Regions from separate parts of the Lysinibacillus sp. A4 genome, predicted to be linked through region 2. Evidence: riboswitches for the same ligand, from Rfam matches in the RefSeq annotation. Region 2 holds a riboswitch; the other holds the start of a gene.
What was found. A riboswitch is a leader RNA that binds a small molecule or an ion and turns the genes downstream of it on or off. The one in region 2 is predicted to bind glycine.
Positions count from the first base shown of each region.

Region 1: another riboswitch for glycine. It lies ahead of gcvT (glycine cleavage system aminomethyltransferase GcvT); the one in region 2 lies ahead of NY607_RS22105 (amino acid permease).

Region 1 covers NZ_JANWTB010000003.1:5,876-13,836, forward strand. The annotation lists gene NY607_RS05310 (hypothetical protein) at 1-225, opposite strand, end outside; gene NY607_RS05315 (membrane-associated protease 1) at 540-965, opposite strand; gene NY607_RS05320 (hypothetical protein) at 1,115-1,270, opposite strand; gene NY607_RS05325 (hypothetical protein) at 1,242-1,379, opposite strand; gene gcvPB (aminomethyl-transferring glycine dehydrogenase subunit GcvPB) at 2,217-3,680, opposite strand; gene gcvPA (aminomethyl-transferring glycine dehydrogenase subunit GcvPA) at 3,673-5,019, opposite strand; gene gcvT (glycine cleavage system aminomethyltransferase GcvT) at 5,045-6,148, opposite strand; glycine riboswitch at 6,397-6,489, opposite strand; gene NY607_RS05345 (shikimate kinase) at 6,634-7,149, opposite strand; gene NY607_RS05350 (hypothetical protein) at 7,170-7,331, opposite strand; gene comGF (competence type IV pilus minor pilin ComGF) at 7,348-7,773, opposite strand; gene NY607_RS05360 (hypothetical protein) at 7,770-7,961, opposite strand, start outside.
Region 2 covers NZ_JANWTB010000015.1:45,472-53,432, forward strand. The annotation lists gene NY607_RS22085 (hypothetical protein) at 1-893, shown strand, start outside; gene NY607_RS22090 (MFS transporter) at 1,194-2,414, shown strand; gene NY607_RS22095 (M20 family metallopeptidase) at 2,434-3,849, shown strand; gene NY607_RS22100 (glutaminase) at 3,919-4,884, shown strand; gene NY607_RS22105 (amino acid permease) at 4,918-6,255, opposite strand; glycine riboswitch at 6,421-6,497, opposite strand; gene NY607_RS22110 (rhodanese-like domain-containing protein) at 7,062-7,448, opposite strand; gene NY607_RS22115 (lipoate--protein ligase family protein) at 7,661-7,961, shown strand, end outside.

The DNA.
Region 1 (7,961 bases), on a different contig from region 2:
TTTACCATCCAATAATGACTGCTCCATCACCCCTATCTTCTCATCATCAATGATGATGTAGCTTTGATAGATATTTACTTTTTCAAGGTCTTGCTCCTCCTGCTTAGATGCCTGCTCAGGCTCCTGTTCCTTTTGTATGGCTACTTGTCGCTGGGCTAGCTCATGTTGCTCCTGCTCTCTCATTTCATTTCTTAATGCAATAATTTTTTCATCTATAAACTTCATCCCAATCACCTTCCGTTTTTTCATCAACTATATTTCAACCTATCAACTATTATTTGCTTAGTCCCTACACATCCTTCATGACACAGAATTTGAAATCTGATCCTTCCATTGCCTCAACCATCTCATCAAAGGCATACCTGTTGGCAATGCTTCTCTCTACTTCTTCCTCACAAAAATATGAGTTTGAGTGCTATCTTTTCTATGTATAGGATCTTTTATTTCCGCCTTTAAAGTAATTTTAGGGAGATTAAAAATAATCTAAGGAACTATAAAAGTTCCTTAGATAATTAGTAGTGTTTTATCCTGCTGCAATCTTAGACAGCGTAGCCGCCTTCGATTTTTGCCAAATCTGTTTTGTCTTTCTTTTGTTTAACAAATAAGAAGAATTCACCAATACCTTCTGTGTCACCATATCTTTCTGTATAATCCACCACAAAAGTGTTCGGGAAATGAATTTTTCTTACTACTTGATCTGCTGAAACAACCTCTAATGTCACTTTACGGTAACAGTCAGCCTTTTCAGCTGGTACTAATGACCATAAACCTAATTTCATCGTATCATCAGAATTATCACCATCAGTTGCTGTAAGAATTTTACCTCTTACTTTTAAAGTGGCTCCAACATCTGTAGAGCGAGCGTTCGAATCATTTGGTGTATCTGTTTCATATTCGACAGTCATGATGCTTTCTAAGCCTAGTTCAATTGCCTCTGAACCTTCTACTTTTAATACAAAACCCATTTTCTTACCCCCTAAAATTTGTTAAATCAAGACATCTAACTGTTCTGCAGAATATTAGCAATTAGTCTCTCGATTCTTATTTATGTTAAAAGATTTAAAAAATCTTAAACATACGACTAAAAAATTGAATAATTGTAGGTTTATACTTGTTAGGCTTTAACAGCACTTGTCCCTTTTGTAATCATTACTTCTAAATTCTTCACATTGCCATTAAACACAAGGTCAATTTGACACGTGCTCGTTTTCTCGTCGATAATGTAGCCGATATCATCTCCATCATGGAATTTCTTTAATCTTTTCATCACTTAGACTGTCGATTCCCTTCACATCTCCAACAAGCGTAATTAAGTCCATTTTTTCAGGATTAATTTCTTCAAATAGCATGGTTCTGTTTGTTTGATTAATAATCTCCATTCATTTGGCTGTATATTTCTACAGCCGTCCCTCCTTTAGATAACGAATTTCGGGTAAGCATAAACATTTAGTGATAAAAATACAGGATTAGAATTATATAACTACTTCTTATAAAGAATATTTCAGGAATAAAAATCAATTTGAGGCTAAGCTATGTACTAGAAACTCTAATTCTACTTTTATGCATTTTTTATTCACTAATGATAGGATGTATCACAAAAGTAACTATACAACACCAAAAATTAATGTCAATATTTTCTATAGAAGATATTGTAATTAAAAACAATTTAAAGTATTTTTAGTAAAAATGTTACATATAATAATTATGATATTTTTTCAGTTAATATAGGATTAATCCTATTTTTTTATAAAAAAAAAACTAAAGGTTCAATTACTCTTGGGCCCAAAGCTGTTTTTTAAAATAATCTTCTATATAGGAAAAATGAATAAAAAGTATTAATCATATAACGACATTAGTCTTTTAGGATGAATATATATAAAATAGTTCTTTAAGCATTTGTACTTTTCTTTCAGGATATTATGAATTTCAAAAAGGAAAGTCCAACCTCCAAAAATAGTTAGGAGAAATAGCATTGTTCACCTCTTCATTTACAACTTCACCCTCTTATCCTTGAAAAGTTACATCTAAACAAAATAATCGAAAACCTTGCTTTCCTTTTATGATTTTCTTCCCAAAAGTCATGAGGCAGTAATCAGTCACACTTTTATTTGGCTTTATATTACGTCGCCAGCACGCTAAAATCCAATGTTCATTCATTCAGCTTGTAATTTAAGGTGCAAAAAAACCGCTCACCTAAACGTGAACGGTTTTGTAGACTATGCTTTTTGATAACGAAGCACTGGTGTACGAGCAGCGCGTGTTTCGTCTAGACGAGATACGACTGTTGTATGAGGTGCTTCTTGAACGATTGATGGATTTTCTTCTGCTTCTTTCGCAATTTGAATCATTACATCACAGAATGCATCTAATGTTTCTTTAGATTCAGTTTCAGTTGGCTCGATCATTAACGCCTCTTCCACATTTAATGGGAAGTATGTTGTTGGTGGATGGTAGCCAAAGTCTAACAAACGTTTTGCGATATCTAATGTACGAACGCCTAGCTTCTTCTGACGACGACCTGATAAGACAAATTCATGTTTACAGTGACGGTTATATGGTAGATCGTAGAATGGCTCTAAGCGACGCATCATATAGTTTGCATTTAATACAGCATATTCTGTAACAGCTTTTAAGCCATCTGGCCCCATTGTACGAATATACGTATAAGCACGAACATTGATACCAAAGTTACCATAGTAAGGTTTTACGCGTCCGATTGATTGTGGACGATCGTAGTCAAAGTGGTATGTGCCTTCTTCAGTTCTTACTAATACTGGTTTTGGTAGGAATGGAATTAAATCTGCTTTTACACCTACTGGACCAGAACCTGGACCACCGCCACCATGTGGGCCTGTAAATGTTTTGTGTAGATTTAAATGCACACAGTCAAAGCCCATATCGCCAGGACGTGCTTTACTCATAACGGCATTGAGGTTCGCACCATCATAGTACACTTTACCGCCTACAGAGTGAATTAGCTCTGCCATTTCGATAATGTTTTCTTCAAATAACCCTAGTGTATTCGGGTTCGTTAACATGAGTGCTGCTGTATCAGAACCTACTACTTTGCGAAGGTCTTCGATATCAACTAAGCCATTTTCATCCGATTTGACAGTGATTGTTTCAAAGCCCGCTACTGTCGCTGAGGCTGGGTTTGTACCGTGAGCTGAGTCAGGCACGATTACTTTGTTACGGTGACCTTCCCCATTTGCTTCATGGAAGGCACGAATCATCATTAACGCTGTCCATTCACCATGAGCACCTGCTGCTGGTTGTAATGTAACTTCATCCATCCCTGTAATTTCTACTAAAGACGTTTGAAGATCATAAAGAAGTTCCATTGCCCCTTGGACTGTTGATTCATCCTGTAATGGGTGAACATTTGCAAAGCCTGAAAGACGTGCAACTGTTTCGTTAATTTTCGGATTATATTTCATCGTACAAGAGCCAAGCGGATAGAAGCCCGAGTCTACCCCATGGTTTCTACGAGAAAGTGCTGTATAATGACGCATAATATCCAGCTCAGATACTTCAGGTAGTTCTGCTGCCTCTGAACGTACTAGGTTTGCAGGTAATAAATCTGCTAGGTCTACTTCAGGCACATCTAGTGCTTCTAAACTATAGCCAACGCGACCTTCTTTTGAAATTTCAAAAATGAGTGATTGATTTTCGTTATGCATTAAGAGCCCCCATTTCTGCAACAAGTGCATCAATTTCTTCCTTCGTGCGTAATTCAGTTACTGCGATTAGCACATGATTTTTCAGAGAGTCATAATTTTGACCTAAAGGATAGCCACCGATAATACCCTTTTCGATTAAGCCTTTATTGATTTCCTTCACACATTTATTCGTTTTCACTACGATTTCGTTAAAGTGTGCACCTTGGAATGCTACTGTAAAGCCTGCTGCTTCAAAGGCATTTTTTGCATAACGTGTTTTCGCAATATTTTGAGTAGCCATTTCACGGATACCTTGTTTTCCTAGAGCTGTCATCGCTACAGAAGCTGCAAGTGCAAGAAGTGCTTGGTTTGAGCAAATATTTGAAGTTGCCTTATCACGACGGATATGTTGTTCACGTGCTTGTAGTGTTAAAACGTAACCACGACGGCCTTCACCATCCACTGTTTCACCAACAAGACGTCCTGGGACCTTACGCATTAATTTTGTTGTTACTGCAAAGAAACCACAGTGTGGGCCACCGAAGGCTTCAGAAATACCGAATACTTGCGCATCACCTACACAAATATCAGCGCCAAGCTTGCCAGGAGGCGTTAAGATTCCTAATGCAAGTGGGTTAGAAGATACAACAAGTAAGCTTTTTGCAGCATGTGCAATATCCCCGATCACTTGGATGTCTTCCACTTGGCCGAAGAAGTTTGGATATTGTGCAATAACAGCTGCTGTGTTGTCATCGATCAACTCTTTTAATGCATCCACATCTGTCACACCATCTTTTTGCGGGATAGTCACAATCTCAATGGATTGACCGTAGGCATATGTAGCAACAACATCGCGATATTCTGGGTGCACTGCTTCAGACACTAAAATTTTCTTGCGACGCGTATGACCAGCTGCCAGCATACCTGCCTCTGCTAAAGCTGTACCACCGTCATACATAGAAGAGTTTGCAAGATCCATACCCGTTAGCTCGGCAATCATCGTTTGGAATTCAAAGATGGCTTGTAGCTCACCTTGTGAAATCTCAGGCTGATATGGTGTATAAGCCGTATAGAACTCTGAACGAGAAATAACATGGTCCACGATCACTGGTTTATAGTGGTTATAAACACCTGCGCCTAAAAATGATACATTGGCATTTGTATCCTTATTTTTAGCAGCAAGTGCCGTTAATTCTTTTAATAAAGCAGATTCTGATTTAGCTTCTTTAATATCATAAAGGCCTTTAAAACGGACTTTCTCAGGAATATCCTCAAATAACTCATCGACTGAGGATACACCGATTACGTCTAACATTTCTTTTTGATCTTGCTCCGTCATAGGTAAATAACGATGTTTCATAAATGTAGGTCCCTCTTTTCAACTATTATTTTGAACGCTTGTAAAACGGTGTTTCTACTGTTATTACCTTTAAGTGTTTACCGCGAATTTCGATTTCTAGCTCAGTTCCGATTGTTGCGAATTGACTGTCAATTAATGCGTGACCAACATTACGTTTAGATGAAGGAAGCTGTGTACCAGTTGTCACTTCACCGATTTCTTGACCATCCTTAAACACTTTGTAGCCATGGCGTGGAATGCCTTTATCAATCATTTCAATGCCTACAAGTTTGCGTGGTAGACCATTTTCCTTTTGAGCTACTAATGCTTCATGACCAATGAAGCCTTCTTTATTTAATTTCACAGCGAAGCCAATACCAGCCTCTAGAGGAGAAATTGTTGCTGATAGCTCTTGACCATATAGTGGTAGCCCCGCTTCAAAACGAAGTGTATCACGACATCCTAGTCCAGCTGGAACCACACCTTTTTCTTGACCTGCCTCTAAAATTTTACCCCAAAGCGCTTTGATGTCTTCTGGAGCGCCATATAATTCAAAGCCATCTTCACCTGTGTAGCCACTGCGCGAAACTAATACTTTATGTCCGGCAACCTCCACATTCTCTTGGAAGCGGAAAAATTTAATGGCACTTACATCAGTTGAAGTAAGGGATTGAAGAACTTCTTCTGCTAATGGTCCTTGCAGAGCAATTTGTGCGTAGGCATCCGATTGGTTATCAATCGTCACATCATATTGATGTTGATTTTCCATCATCCAATCATAGTCTTTTTCAATGTTAGCTGCATTGACACATAATAAATAGTGATTGTCAGCTAATTTATATGTTAATAAATCATCAACAACGCCACCATCTTCATAGCACATTGCCGTGTACTGCGCTTGACCGTCAACAATTTTTGAGACATCATTTGATAACAGATTTTGTAAAAAACCTAATGCATCGGGACCAGTTACTAAAATCTCTCCCATATGTGATACATCAAATAAGCCTGCACGATTACGCACTGCATCATGTTCTTCTTTAATAGAAGAGAATTGAACAGGTAATTCCCATCCACCGAAGTCAACTGTTTTTGCACCATATTTCGCGTATTCTTCAAATAGAGGTGTACGTTTTAATTCATTCGCCATTCTTTTTTGCCCCCTTATTGTTAGTTACATTTTTACTGGTAGTAGTTCGTCTGCTTTTTGCATTCCTACAATCAATTACGTAAAACTGGCTATAGACATAAAAAAAGACAGACGAACCCCTTTTCGGGATTCTCTGTCCTTGCACCTGAAAGTTACACCAGACTGGCTCGCAAGCTTTACCCTTGCCAATCAGTCGGCTTTCCCCTTTGGTGGCTGTTATTGTTATACTACAGCTCTCTCCAGAGTTGCGTCTTGTACGAGTCCTTTTACCTGAGAGATTCATAGCCCATTGCTACTTGCTCCTTCGGTGGCGTCTACACGCTCTCTCCCCGCACAATCATCCGCCCAAGATAAATCTTGGTACTATTTAGTATTCAATGAACATTTAGTTACTTATTTGTCTATATCCTAACATTAAATGCATTGGAAAGGCAATCATTTTTTAAAAGATAATAAAACACGAACATTAAATTGACATAATATATTCATCGTTCGTTTTTTAACCTTTTCACTTGAAATACTAAATACTCTAGAATTTGGCGAATCGTCCTACCTTCTGTCAGTACCTGAATATGACCTGCATCACGGTAAAACTTCCTTCTGTAGTGATACAGACTTTCTAGCTCCTCCTTTGTAGAGCTCTGTACAATGGGTCTATTTGGATCATGCTGAACTCGTTTATAAATATCCTCAAACGACGCATCTAAAAAAAACACCAATCCACTGCGTCTCATAATTTTTCGATTTTCAGCATTAATGGCAACGCCACCACCAGTCGAAATAATGCAAGCCTCGTCCCTGAAATTTTTCAAAAATTCTGTTTCTATTTCTCGAAAGTGGGCCTCACCGTATTTTTCAAAAATCTGTGGAATGGTCATCCCCTGCTGACGCACAATTTCATGATCCATATCATAATATGGCATCTTCAATAAATAGCTTAAGCGTCTTCCTAATGCACTTTTTCCACTACCCATAAAACCAACTAAATATATTTTTCGCAATTCGATTCACCTTCTTATAACTACGATTCTACACTGTCTGACAAAATTTGTCCCAATAAATTTATCGTAGCTCGAACATTCAATTTTTCTAGCCCATCATATGTTCGATACTGCATTTCATAAGACATATAATACGCAAGAACAAAAGTAGTTACAAAAAATAATAATGCAATTGCGATCAAAAAAATAGCCCCTCTGTCATTTTTCAATAATTGGCACATAAAAGGCTCGCTCCTTTTGAATACCACTCGCCATTTCAACAGCTACCGTCAGCTTATTTTCGGAATAGCTAAATTGACATTTATTGATTCCTATTAGCATAGGAACATGTCCACCCTTTACCTGCTCACGAATAATATTTGAGTAGCAATCAACATGATGGAGCGTATTAGCTGTTTGGAAAGTTATTCTTTTTTGATCTTCACGAATGGAAAAGGTGGAAAGTTCTTTTAGAGAGAGGTTCAAGTCGGAAACAAATAGTTCCCACTTTGTTTGTTCATCTGTTAGCATAGTTGATTTCATTTCTGCAAACCAAAGTATTATAAGGACAAAAAAATGAGAAATAAGCACAAAAACGACTAATTGAAACATAGCTTCTATTAATGTATAGCCTTTTTCATTCATGAGGCTTCACCTGTCACTTGGATACATTTTTGGCGTGACTCCTGTAAATTTTGAAATTGGACACAAATTTGTTGTTCGTCAACGATCCAATGATAAGCAACCTGTTCAATGGTCCGAGAGCCCTCTGTTACTTGAATCGCATGGTACTGTTTTAAACCTTCGTATGCTGTTTCAGCTGCAATTAGCTC
Region 2 (7,961 bases):
CTATTGATCCACAAGAGCTATTTGATTTCCACTATAGCCTTTGGCAGGCGGGCAAAATTGATTTTGCGATTACTTGTTATCCCTCTGTTGATGAAGAGCTGAAGAAACGTGGTGTGCCATCTTATTGGGTTTCCCCAACAAAAACAGAAATTTATCATACAGTTCAACTTTTTACAGAGAAGATCAAAACGTCCTATTATAAAGAGACACAAATTGGTGCAGTCATGCTTGAAATTAAGGACTTCGATTCATTAAAAGAGCGCATGAAGCAAGGCTATCGTATTCAATATTTAGAATTGCGCACGAAGGAAAATCTACTACAGCTCTGTGAACAGATTGATGGCTCTCTTATTGAAGAGGGGAATGGTAAATATACGATCTTTAGTACAAGAGGTGCGATTGAAGGGCAAATACGATTTTTACAGGAAAAAATGTATCAGTTGTCGATTGAAATGGAGACAAAGGTGACAGCAGGCATTGGCTTTGCTCAAACAGTGTTCAATGCTGAGTTACATGCTCACCGAGGACTAAGACAGACGAAGGAAAACGAGGCTATTGACATCGTGATGATACAGGATGATGGCACCATTATTGAATCGGTAGGGCATGTAGAAGAGCTATCCTATTCCTACCGAGCAGAAGACCCTTATATTTTAGAAAAACTAAAAAAAGGGAATATTAGTATTAAAACCTATATGAAAATCCATGCACTTGTACAAAAAATGCATTGGAAGCATTTTACGACAAAGGATTTAGCGACACAACTGCAAATGAGCGAGAGAAATGCCCAACGAATCGTAGCAGATTTATGTAATGTAGATTTAGCGAGAATTTGTGGAGAAGAATTACAGCATACTCGAGGCAGACCTATTAAAATGTATCAACTTGTCTAAAAACAAAAATGTCCCAAACCAATAAATGGTGTGGGACATTTTTTTATGCTTTTTGAAGCCTTAAATACTGATAAATCACTAAATTCAGCGGTTATTTAGGTACATAATATGGATTTACGAAGACGATTATCTATTAGAAATTTTCAAAAAAATATTGTCTTTTTATTGAACTTTGATTATTATACGAATATATAACGAAAATGTCGGTATATAAAAGGGGATTTACGGACAAGGGGGCAAGCATATTCAAGAATAGTCGTGGCAATAAAGAGAGGATTTCTATATATGGGAGGGATATGTATGACAACAAATGAAATAACGAAGAAATCTAGAAATGTCATCCTTGCACTTTTATTTTTAGGCTGGTCTTTAGGGAATTTAGATCGCTATATTATGAACTATGCAGTGGTTTCGATTACAGGAGATTTGCAACTGGATGCATCTTCAACGGGTATTATTTTAAGCGCTTTCTTTTTAGGCTATGCCATTATGCAAATACCGGGTGGCTGGCTTGCCGATAAGTTTGGCGCAAAACGAGTTTTATTGATGGCTGTTATCATGTGGTCTATTTTTACGGGCCTAACAGCTATTGCTTGGTCTTTAACAGCGATGATTGTAATTCGTTTTTTATTTGGTATTGGTGAGGGTGGTTTTCAGCCATCAAGCTCTAAAATTATTGCTACGATTTTCCCAAAAGAGGAAAGAGGTAGAGCGATGTCCATCATGCTTACTTCTGGTGGCATTGTTTCACTCATCGTCCCTTTGCTAGCTGCTTATCTATTAGGAACGATTGGCTGGCGCATGATGTTTATCATCATTGGAGCAATTGGGGCCATAATTGCCTTTTTATATTGGAAATACATTCAACTCCCGCAAGATGAGGCAGCTACTGCTGGAACAGAAAATACTACGAACAAAGTGAATTTTAAAGAGTTATTGAAAACACCCCTAATGTGGAATTTAATCATTGCTTATTTTTGTATTTATGCAGTGAACTGGGGATTAGTTTCTTGGATTCCAACATATCTTCAAAAAAATCGAGGCTTGGATTTAATGTCCATTGGTTGGGCGCAAACAATACCAGCTATTACAACGATAATTGGTGTATATGGTAGTGGCTATATCATTGATAAGCTACCAAAAGGTATGGAGAAAGTGTTAGGCTCTATTTCCTGCGCAGTCATTGGTCTTTTATTGTATTTAATGTTTACTGCCAAAACAGTGACGTTATTTATTGGTTACCAAACAGTCGTTTCGATCTTTATTGCGTTTGTCATTACATTACTACCTGTTATTGTGCTCAAGAAATTACCTTCCTCTATCACAGGTTCTGCAATGGGGATTGCCAATACAGGGGGACAATTAGCAGGGTTTGTTACACCGATGGCAATTGGATTTATGGTTGATGCCTTTAATGGCTCCTTTGATGCAGCCTTTTGGATGTTAATTGGCTTTGCGCTTATCTGTATTGTATCGCTTGTCACATTAAACGACCAAAAAGGAACATTATTAAAAGCATAATGAATTTGGAGGGACAAATATGAGTTATCATGAAAAAATTTCAACATTAATTGAAGCAAAACAGCAAGCTACAGTAGCATTAAGCGATGCGATTTGGGCTGTGCCCGAGCTTCATTTTCAAGAAAAGAAATCGATGGAATATATGAAACAGGCACTAGAAAAAGAGGGTTTTCAAACAGAAGTCGGTGTTGCTGCTCTTGAAACAGCGCTTGTTGGAACGTATGGTTCTGGTCAGCCTGTCATTGCCTTTTTAGGTGAATATGATGCGCTTCCAGGCTTGAGTCAAAAAGGTGGGGCGACACAACATGAGCCTCTTGTTGATGGTGGAAGCGGACATGGCTGTGGTCATAATTTATTAGGTACTGGCGCATTCGCAGCTGCTGTTGCTGTAAAGGATTATTTAGAGCAAAATCATCAGTCAGCAACAATCCGTTTTTACGGTTGCCCTGCAGAGGAGAATGGATCTGGTAAAGCTTATATGGCAAAGGCTGGCCTTTTTGATGATGTTGATATCGCGATCTCTTGGCATCCAGGTACGTTTTCGACTGTGATGACGTGTAGTTCTCTAGCAAACTATGCCGCAACGTTTAAGTTTACGGGCAAAAGTGCTCATGCCGCAGCTGCACCACATCTTGGACGAAGTGCTTTAGATGCTGTTGAGCTTATGAATGTTGGGGTAAACTACTTACGAGAACACATCATTCCAGAAGCACGTGTGCATTATGCCATTACTAATTCTGGCGGAACTTCGCCAAATGTCGTTCAACCATATGCAGAGGTAACGTATCTAGTTAGGGCACCTAAAAAGCAGCAAGTGCAGGAAATTTATCAGCGCGTTGAGAACATTGCAAAGGGTGCCACAATGATGACAGGGACGTCAGTGGACATTGAGTTTGAAGGTGCTGCATCAAATCTTATTACAAATAAAACACTTTATGATGTGATGTATCAACAAATACTTGAAATTGGTATGCCAGACTATACAATAGAGGATGAACAGTATGCGCAGGCAATTTTCAATACGTTTACACCAGAAGTACAAGCAGCTTCATTAGTGGGCTTACGCAGAGAAGATGCCAAGCAACTACAAGGCAAAGTGATTGCTGATCATGTTCCAGGCATGCTACCTGAATTTATTATGGGTGGCTCTACAGATGTTGGCGATGTTAGCTGGAACGTACCAACCGTACAGTGTACAACTGTATGCATGGCATTAGGGACACCATTACATACATGGCAGGTAGTGTCTCAGGGAGTGACCCCAATAGCGCATAAAGGAATGCTACAGGCTGCTAAAATTATGGCTTGTACAGCCTTAGCGTTGCTGGATAATCCTCTATACATTGAAAAAGCGAAAAAGGAATGGCAAGAACGTCTAGATGGTGAAACATATCAATCTTTAATTCCAGAGGGAACACAGCCACCTAAGCGCTAACAGGATAGAGTCTTCATAGGAGAACTATGAAGGCTCTGTTTTTGCCTCATTTTGAAAGGAGAACGCGACATGTCAACACAACCCAATCATCAGCATCATCTTCTAGCACAGTGGGTATCACAGTATCGTGCAGCTACCAAAGAAGGGCAATGTGCTAATTATATCCCTGCTTTAGCCAAAAAAGATCCTAATCAATTAGCTGTGGCGATTGTGGGGACTGAAGGCCACGAAATCAAAGCGGGAGATACCGAAGAACTATTTACCCTTCAAAGCGTTTCCAAGGTTATTACCTTTATTTTAGCCTGTATGGATCGAGGCTTACCATATGTTTTAGAAAGAGTAGATGTTGAACCAACAGGAGATACCTTTAACTCAATTATTCGCTTAGAAAGTCATCAGCCAGGTAAACCCTTTAACCCGATGATTAATGCTGGGGCTATTACGGTATCCTCCATGTTGGCTGGTCATTCTCCGCAAGAGAAGGTCACAAAGATTCTACAATTTTTAGAACAAATCATCGGCAAGCAATTGAGTATCAATGAAGAAGTATTCCAGTCAGAGTGGCAAACGGCTAATCGTAATCGAGCATTGGCCTATTACTTAATGGATTCAGGGTTTTTAGATTGTCCAGTAGAGGCGGCACTTGAGGTTTATTTGAAGCAATGTGCAATTGAAGTCAATGTATCAGATTTAGCCATGATTGGCCTAGTTATTGCGAATGATGGCTATCACCCACTGTTAAAGAAACAGCTATTCCCAAAACAAGTGGCAAAATTAGCGAAGGCTTTAATGGTAACGTGTGGTATGTACAATGCCTCAGGGAAGTTTGCGGCATTTATTGGCCTCCCTGCCAAAAGTGGTGTATCAGGTGCGATTCTTGCGGCTGTTCCAGGACATGCAGGCCTGCACTCGCCGTTTCCTACTGGCTGTGGTATCGGAATTTACGGACCAGCGATTGATCCAATAGGAAACAGTGTGGCAGGTGTACAGTTGCTGAAACAGCTAGCAACAGAATGGGATATGACTATTTTTTAATAAGTGAAGATGATTTCAGCGCTTAGTCTGAAGTCATCTTTTTTTCATTTTATAAATAATAAATAAAGCGATAAACCAAATTGGTGTTAACAGCAGTGCTGTACGCGTAGCCTCAGAAATAAACATCACCATTAATAAAAAGGCGAAAAACGCAAGCACGACGTAGTTGATAAAAGGAGTCAGTGGTGCTTTGAAGATGGAAGCTTCATGTAAAGCACGTTTTTTTCGTTTGTAGATGATGTGAGAAATGATGATAATGCTCCACACCCATATAAAACAAATTGCACTGATTGTCGTCACAACACTAAAGGCATTCTCTGGCATCAACTTACTTAACAGAGCACCAACTGATACAACAATAGCAGAAATAACGAGAGCATTACTTGGCACACTGTTTCTGTTGAGTTTTGCGAATGCTGCAGACGCCTGTTTATTGTTACCAAGATTATAGAGCATCCGACTTGTGGAGAATAACCCACTGTTACCTGCTGAAGCCGCTGAAGTAAGCACAACAAAATTTATAATACCAGCAGCAATCGGGATACCTGCTAATGTAAACACTTGGACAAAGGGACTGCTTGAAGCAGACATTTCATACCATGGGTTAATACATAAAATGACAAATAATGCCCCTACATAGAAAAGCAAAATGCGAAATGGAATTTTATTAATGGCAGAAGGAATATTTTTTTGAGGATCTGCGGTTTCAGCTGCTGAAACCCCCACTAATTCCACTCCAACAAATGCAAAGACTACCATTTGGAAGGCCATTAAAAAGCCGTATATACCATTTGGGAACATGCCTCCATGTGCCCACAGATTTTCAACTGATACGGTCCCTGAGCTAGTTTGAAAGCCAGTTACTAACATAATAAGACCAATAATAATAAGTGCGACAATCGTAATAACTTTAATAATAGCGAACCAAAATTCTAGCTCACCAAAAAGCTTAACGGTTAATAGATTTAGTAGTAATAACAATACAAGGCAACCAATGGCTGGCACCCATTGTGGGAGATCAAACCAATATTGTGTATAAACCCCCACCGCAATAATGTCTGCCATTGCGGTCATAATCCAACAGAACCAGTATGTCCAACCTGTTACATAACCTGCCCAAGGCCCTATGTACTCGGATGCAAAATCCGTAAATGAAGTGTAGCCTGCGTTGGATAGTAACAATTCACCTAAGGCACGCATCACAAAAAATAGCGCTGTCCCCACAATTAAGTAGGCTAGGATGATCGAAGGCCCTGCTAAGGCAATGGCTTTTCCAGAGCCTAAAAATAAACCAGTCCCAATTGTTCCGCCAATGGCAATAAGCTGCACATGGCGATTTTTTAAATCTCGTTTTAATTGTTGCTGTTCCACGTTAATCCCCCTCAAAGATGCATAAAAAACTATGACTGGAAAAATAAAAAGAGACTAGTTGTGACACTAGTCTCGGAAAAACGTCAGAATAACAAATATCATTTACTCACAGATGTCTACATGAAATAGGTTAAATATTTTATGTAGCATCGCTTATAAAAGCTGTATTACTCCTCTGTCCTTTTGCCTGAGATAGTGAACCCTTCGGCGACGCAATGTGCGCTCTCTCCAGAACTGCTCCTGCTATAGTTTGATCCATAGCATTCATAGCTTATTAACTTGATAATCAATTATTATTGTAAGATATTATACATCCTAACAGTGCTTCTAAAATTATTCAACAATAAATTTTGACTATTTTCAGAAAAATAGAAGAATGGGGTTCGTAACAGGCATATCTCTAACGAAAAATAGTATTTTTGGTCATACAAAGTGTTTCGTGAAGGGGTTTTTAATATGAGATGGATTATTGGAAGATTGCTCAACATAGCTGTCGAAGTGCTCAAACATAAGTGAAAACCGCTCCAAAAGAGTGTGGAAGTGCTCAAACAAATGAAAAGGACGCTCAAAAAAGTGGACGAAGCGCTCATTTTTATGAGGACCCGACTCAAGTAGCGAACTCGTTCAAAGTAGACTTTGTATCAAAAAGGGGATTATAATGCGTTTTGTTGCTTTACTTTTTTAATTTAATGACATGAAGCTCGTACAGCATCATTTGAAATAGATATAATATAGTAGAAACTCTGAATTTTTTAAAAAAGAAGTCGTCTCATAGTACTTTGAGACGACTTTTTCTGATGAGAGCATTAATATTTTTTTGCTTTTATTTTACCTGTCCAAGTTTTGAAACCACCTTGAAGTTGGTAAATTTGGTTGTACCCACGTTTTTTAAGAAATAGTGCAGCACGTGAGCTACGGCCTGTATTTTGACAGTATAGATATACTGGTAAATCTGGGCGAATTTCTTTATAACGTTGACGTAGTGTTGTCGAAGGAACATTTCGTGCACCAAGAATGTGACCAGCATCAAATTCTTTTTGCTCACGAACATCGATCAGCTGGGCTTTACGATAGCCTTCTATGAATTGCTCTTGTGTTAGGTTGGTTACGGCTTTTTTGAGTCGTAGTGCATTAATTCCGATATATGCAATTGTGACTACTAAAACGACACCGATTGTGATAAGTATGTCCAAGATTTTCTTACCCCTTTCTATCTTCTCTATTATTATAAAAGATGCGCTAGCGATAGTCCAATGAGTTTGATAAAATTAACTAGGTTGTAGCGAAATCGCTTTTTTCGTTACACAAGCAATCGTTCGCAATTTGAACTGTAGTATACTATTCGTTAAAGTTGACCCACAGGTGGGGCCTGATGGATCATTTTATATTTGTAGGAGATGAGCATATGACAACTTGGTATTTTTTAAATTCAGGGAAATGTAGTCCTTCTTTTAATATGGCACTAGATGAAGCCTTACTTGATTGGCATAGTGAGGGGTTAATTCCACCAGTAATTCGTTTCTACGAGTGGGAGCCTGCGACATTATCCATTGGTTATTTTCAACAAGCTAAAAGAGATATTAATTTAGATGCTGTGCGTGAACAAGGCTTAGGTTTTGTACGTCGACCAACTGGTGGACGAGCTGTCCTACATGAACATGAGCTAACTTATAGTGTCATTGTGACGGAAAGCTATCCGAATATGC